One region of the Bradyrhizobium sp. AUGA SZCCT0160 genome, then DNA from elsewhere that is predicted to be linked to it. Evidence: predicted binding sites of a transcription regulator. Region 1 holds the regulator's gene; the other holds the start of a gene.
The links. The regulator LexA, encoded in region 1, represses DNA repair genes until DNA is damaged. The targets are predictions, from matches to a motif close to TGTTCNNNNTGTGTTCNG.
Positions count from the first base shown of each region.

Region 2: the regulator LexA is predicted to act here: its motif matches at 1,388-1,405, upstream of dinB (DNA polymerase IV).

Region 1 covers NZ_JAFCMD010000006.1:3,205-6,375, reverse strand. The annotation lists gene JQ558_RS11780 (ComEC/Rec2 family competence protein) at 1-74, shown strand, start outside; gene JQ558_RS11775 (hypothetical protein) at 117-539, opposite strand; gene JQ558_RS11770 (hypothetical protein) at 679-918, opposite strand; gene lexA (transcriptional repressor LexA) at 1,147-1,854, opposite strand; gene glp (gephyrin-like molybdotransferase Glp) at 2,068-3,171, opposite strand, start outside.
Region 2 covers NZ_JAFCMD010000011.1:80,350-83,520, forward strand. The annotation lists gene dinB (DNA polymerase IV) at 99-1,346, opposite strand; gene JQ558_RS18860 (adenylate/guanylate cyclase domain-containing protein) at 1,455-2,654, opposite strand; gene pdxA (4-hydroxythreonine-4-phosphate dehydrogenase PdxA) at 2,780-3,171, opposite strand, start outside.

The sequences.
Region 1 (3,171 bases):
TCGCGCCACGCCGTGCGGCGCCACGTGCGGTCGATGCGACCCCGTCGGAAGCGGACCTGCAGGCCGAGGAATAAGGATTCACGTTCCCCGGCGGGGCGCGACCGGCGGCGCGGAATTCAACCGGTGGAAAGCGGTGTCGTCGTCGTAGTGTCCGCCTTCGTTGCCGCGCGCTCGGGAATCGGATGCACCACCGGCAATTGCAGCACGGTGACGCGCTGACCCTCGCAAAGCTGCGTCACCAGCACATGGCTCCCGTCCGGAAACTCGATCGCGTCGTGATGACGTTCCTTGATGTGCGGATCAATGGTGTTGAACTTGCCGACGCGAAAACCGATCGTCCGCGTCCAGATCCAGCGATTGTCGTATTTGACGTCTTGCGCGAAGGCCAGTTCGGTCCCGGGCAGCATGCAGACCGCGACTGCAGGGTCGCGTTCGCTGGCAAAGCCGCGGGTCGAGGTGCCGCGGAAGGTGGTCGATATCAATGTCTCGCCGACCTCAGCAGGACGCGTTGCCATCGCGTGCAAACTATAGTCACACATCGGATCGCTCCCTCGTAAGAGATAGAGACCCGTGCCTCCCTCGAGGCGCTGGCCTCTATCAGAGTGGACTTGAGCAAAGTCTATTCCTGTTCTGGACATTTGTGCGACGGAAAGGCCGGCGCAACCGATCACAAACGCGCTACGGCGGCTGCGGATTTTCAGGCATCGGCGGCAGCGGAAGTTCGAAGGCGCCGAGATGGAATTGCTCCCGTCCGTCGTCGGCAATCCCGGGTAGCGCGACCAGCGTGAACGCGGCCTCCGGAAATTGCTGCCAGATCGCGAGATCTTCCGCCGTCACTGTCAGCCAGCCGAACCGGAGCATGTAGCGGCCCGGCTCGGTCACTAGGCCCGCCCGCTGCCAGGTGATCTTGGTGATCATATTGCTGACCACGTCGCGTCCCCCCGTTCGCACGCTTTCGAGCGCGCCTCAAACCAAACAGCGCGCTCACGCCGCCAGTTTTTGCTGCGTTCTGGGCAATTGTGGGACGTATGCAAGCGCACCGCGACGGTTAAGGCTGTCCCAACTTGCAGGCAACGAAAAGCCCCGGTCGATGGCCGGGGCTTTTTTGCGGTGCCGAACGCGGCTTGCATCTGGCGCGGGCCGCGCTCAGTACTTCCGGTACAGCCCGATCAGCTTGCCCTGAATCCGGACCCGGTTCGGAGGCAGGATGCGGACTTCATAGGAGGTGTTGGCGGGCTCCAGCGCGATCGAGGCGCCGCGGCGGCGGAAGCGTTTCAGGGTGGCTTCCTCCTCGTCGATCAGCGCCACCACGATATCGCCGGTGTCGGCGGTCTCGTTGCGCTGGATCAGCGCCATGTCGCCGTCGAGAATGCCGGCGTCCACCATGGAATCGCCGCGGACTTCGAGCGCGTAATGTTCGCCGGAGCCGAGCATGTCCGGCGGTACGCTGATGGTGTGGCTGCGGGTCTGCAGCGCCTCGATCGGCGTGCCGGCGGCGATCCGGCCCATGACGGGAACGGCGACCGGACGGTTGCCATCGTCCTCGGCGGGCGCGCTGGCGGCGCGGACCTTGCCGAGCGTGCCTTCGATGACGCTCGGGGTGAAGCCGCGGCGGCCGTTGCCGTTACCGGCGCCCGCAAGCTCGGGCAGCTTGATGACTTCGATGGCGCGGGCACGGTTGGGCAGGCGGCGGATGAAGCCGCGCTCTTCCAGGGCGGTGATGAGGCGGTGGATGCCGGATTTGGAGCGGAGGTCGAGCGCATCCTTCATTTCGTCGAAGGAGGGCGGCACGCCGGCTTCCTTGAGCCGTTCGTTGATGAAACGCAGAAGTTCATACTGTTTGCGCGTAAGCATCTCGAGCAATCCCCCGGTTGGCGCGTCGTAATTCGTGGTCGTTCAGCTTGCAGAGGCCGCGGTCTCAAATTCGGAAGTCCAAAACTCCCATTTGTAGACACTAGCTCTCGAAACAAATCATGAACGGACACTATATGTTCGATACATGTTCCGCAACCACTTAATTTCAGGTGAACGCGCGCCGAGTTCACTCGAACAGGCCGCCCGGACGCGTCATTCCGGCAGGCGCAGGAACTCGCATGGCGTGCCTTCAGGCACCGCCGGCGCAAACGGCGGACGTATCAAAAGCGCCCGTGCCGCAGCGAGATTCCCAAGCAGCGACGAATCCTGGTGGCTCACCGGCACCGCGATCAACGCGCCGTCTTCGCGCTGCTCAAGCCGTGCGCGAAGATAGTCTTCGCGCTGGTCGTTGGCGGGAAGATCGCGGCCGAGCAGGGCGGTCTCACGCGCGTGATGGATGGTTTTTCGGCCCGACAGCGCGCGAATCAGCGGCACCAGAAACAGGAAACCGCAGACATAGGACGAGACCGGATTGCCGGGCAGGCCGATCACCCGCATCGCCCCGAGGCGCCCGTGCATCATCGGCTTGCCCGGCCGCATCGCGATGCGCCAGAACGCCATCGCGACGCCCTCGGCCTCCAGCGAGCGCTTGACGAGGTCGTGGTCGCCGACCGAGGCGCCGCCCATCGTGATCAGGATGTCGGCGCCCGATGCGCGGGCGCGGCGGATGCCGTCGGTGGTCGCCTCGACCGTGTCGGCGGCGATGCCGAAATCGATGGTCTCGGCGCCCTCGGCCCGCGCCAGCGCGCGCAGCGCGTAGCCGTTGGAGTAGACGATCTGGCCGGGGCCCGGGATCGAGCCCGGCATCACCAGCTCGTCGCCGGTGGCGAGCACCGCCACCTTGGGGCGGCTGATCACGGCAAGTTCCGGATAGTTCATGCCGGCAGCGAGCGACAGATCGCGTTCGGTGAGGCGGCTTCCTTTGGTGAGCAGCACATCGCCCTCGCGGAAATCGGCGCCGGCGGCGCGGATATGCCGTCCCGGTCTTGCAACTTCCGTGATCGTGATGTGGTCGCCGCTGGCGGCCGTGTCTTCCTGGATGATGACGGCGTCGGCGCCATCAGGGATCACCCCGCCGGTAAAAATCCTGACCGCTTCGCCCGGGCCCACCTTGCGTTCGAACGGGCGGCCCGCCGCGACTTCGCCGATCACCTTCAGCCGCGCGGAGAGGTCGGCGGCATCGGCCGATCGCACCGCATAGCCGTCCATCGCCGACATCGCCCGCGGCGGCTGCGTGCGCTTTGCGGCAAGGTCGCG
Region 2 (3,171 bases), on a different contig from region 1:
GCAAAATCCCCGTTTTAGTTCTCAGGCGACACACCCCGTTGAGTCTGTGACGGCGCGTGCACTGCGTAGGCTTTGGGCGCGCGTTGGACGCGTGACGGTCACAGGTCCTTTTCAGCGAGTTTGCGAAACGCGTCGGGAACGGAAGAAGAGACACCCGGCGCCACCGATCCATATCCGATCGCATCCCATCCGAAGCGATCGCGGATTTTATCGACGGCATGGTCGGCCGCCGAACGCGCCATGCCTCTTTTGCTGCCGGGGCGGCGTGCTTCATCGCCAAGTCCGAGCGGGAGTTCGAGCTCCACATCCCGCTGCTCTCCAAGATGCGACACGGAAATCGCCAGGAGCGAGATGGTTTTCTCGTGAGGATGATCGGCGAGGACAGCGCGCACCAGGTCCTCGGCGACCTCGGCCAGAATCAGAGTCGCAGAGACCGGTGCGTCGAGCGTGACCGAACGCGTGACCGAGTTCAGATTGACGAAGCGAACGCGGACCGTCACAGTCCGCCCAGGCCTGGACTTGGCGCGGAGCCGGCTGCCGATTCGGTCAGCAAGGTGAAGCAGCGTGGGTCGAACAACCCGCTCTTCGGCGGGCTTCCTGCCAAGCGCCGATTGCGCTCCTGCGGATCGAGCGCGGCGGTGCGTCTTGATTTCCCGGGGGTCACGATTCCACGCCAGCGCCGAAAGCTTCGTCCCTGCCGCGGAACCAAGCACCCGCTTGAGCGAGCCTCCCGGTGTCGTTGCCAGTTGCCCGATCGTGAGCACGCCGATTTCGGCCAGCCGTGCCCGCGTCGCCGGACCGACGCCCCACATCAGCTCAACCGGCAGGTGGTGAAGAAATCCGAGCTCCGTGTCGGGATCGACAACGACGAGCCCGTCGGGTTTGGCCACTTGCGAAGCAATTTTCGCCAGATGCTTGGTGCGCGCGACACCGACCGAGATCGGAAGGCCAAGCTCGGCGCGCACGCGTTGGCGGATGGCCATCGCGATTTCGGCAGGCTGACCGAACAGATGGGTGCAGCCCGCGACGTCGGCAAAGGCCTCGTCGATGGAGATCCGTTCGACGAGCGGCGTGAAATCGCCGATCACCTTGATGGCGGCATCGCCCAGCCGTTGGTATTCCCCGAAATGTCCGCCGACAAAAATGAGCTGCGGACAGAGTTCGCACGCTTGCCGTCCCGGCATGCCGCCGCGGACCCCGAAGGCCTTGGCCTCGTAAGACGCGGCAAGCACAACCCCGCCACCGACGGCAATGGGTTTGCCGCGCAGCGAAGGATCAAGCAGCTGCTCTACCGAGGCATAGAACGCATCCAGGTCCGCATGGAGGATGGTGGCTGTCGTTGCCATCCGACCGTTCGCCCATGACGTTTTGACGAGGTTCACGCAGAGTGAACATAATGAGAACGAGGACGCCCTATGTCAAGCGATCGGAGACGCACGGGCGTAGGTCGGCATTCAGCCGTGATACGCGAACAGCTCGATTGGGTCGTTGAAGCCGCGCACCGGATGTTCGCCGACGCGTTCGAGATCGAAATCGCTCTCGACGAAGTCTGCGAACGCGCGGGACAGCAGCACCGTTTTCCCCAATTGCTTGGTGAGGGCTTCGAGGCGCGACGCCATGTTGACCGCCGGACCGATAACCGTGAAGTCGAGCCGGCTGCGCGACCCGATATTGCCGTACATGACGTCGCCGACGTGAACGCCGATGCCGTAGTTCAGCGGCGCACGGCCGGTTTCGCTGTTCTTTTCGTTCAGCGCCGTCATGGCCTGACGGGCCTCAGTCACGGCACGCAGCAGGTTTGCACAGGCCTGAGGTTCGCTGAGCGGAAAAATGGCGAGCAGACCGTCGCCGATGAATTTCAGTATTTCGCCGCCATGACGCGCGATCGGCTCCGACATCGCGTCGAAATAGCCGTTCAGGAGATCAATGACGTCATCGCGCGGCCAGTTGTCGGAGATCCGGGTGAAATCACGTAAGTCGCAGATCATGATGGCGGCGCGCACCGTGGTTCCGGTTCCTCGCCTGGTGGCACCGGCCAGAATGAGTTCGCCGGCATGCGATCCGACATAGGTTTCCAGCAGCGTACGCGCCAGCCGGTTCTTGACCCGGATCTCACTGACCAGCGCCAGCACCGGCAGCAATCTCTGCAGGGCGGCGATATGCGTGGCGTCGAAACCGCCTGGCCGGTCGGTAGCAAAGGTCACGATGTGCCGCTTGCCGAGCGTATGGTACAGCGGCCACGCCACATAGTCGCTCAAGCCTTTCGCCCGCATCTCGTCATAGACGGCGTGCTTGCGGCCGAGCGCTGGATCACGCTCGAGATTCTCGCGCACCTCGGTGACACCGTCATGGATTTCGTTGGCGGGACTGCCGATATATTCGGAACGCTCCTGGACATCGTAATCAACCCGCGCAATCTCGGCCTCGCGCATCCCGTCTTCCCACATGATCCGGGCGCCAAGCCATTGCGGATGGTGGATCAAGATATGAAGCGACGCCCGCTTGACGGGAATGTCCGCTTGCTGAAGCCGGATGCACATTTCGGCAAAAATATTGTCGATGAAGCGCTGATCGCGCGTGCCGTTGGTCAGCCAGTGCACGACGTCACCGCCGGATTGCGCTGTGACGGGATCGATATTCGACGGCGCGTCCATACTTACTCCTGAGCGGTAACGTGGATCGATGGTGCGGGATATGTGTTCCCGCTCGACAACGTCAATGGAGGCCGCCGCAATTTGCCTGCGCGATCGGGAACGCCGGCTTAATCACCCATACTTAGTCACACACGATCGCGGAGATCCGCGTCCGGCGCCAGATCGGCCGCCTGCCGCAGCGCCTCGATCAGGCTGCGCTCATCCGCGATACCCTTGCCCGCAATGTCGAAAGCCGTGCCGTGATCGACCGAGGTCCGGATCACGGGCAAGCCGACCGTGATGTTAACGCCCGCTTCCAGTCCAAGCACCTTGATGGGGCCGTGACCCTGATCGTGGTACATGGCAACAACCATGTCGTAGTCGCCGCGGCCGGCCAGGAAGAACAGCGTGTCCGCCGGCAGCGGGCCGCGCACATCCCAGCCACGGCGCTGGCAGGCATCAATCGCGGGCGCGATCTTCGCCGCTTCCTCGCCACGACCGAACAACCCGTTTTCGCCGGCATGCGGATTGATCGCAC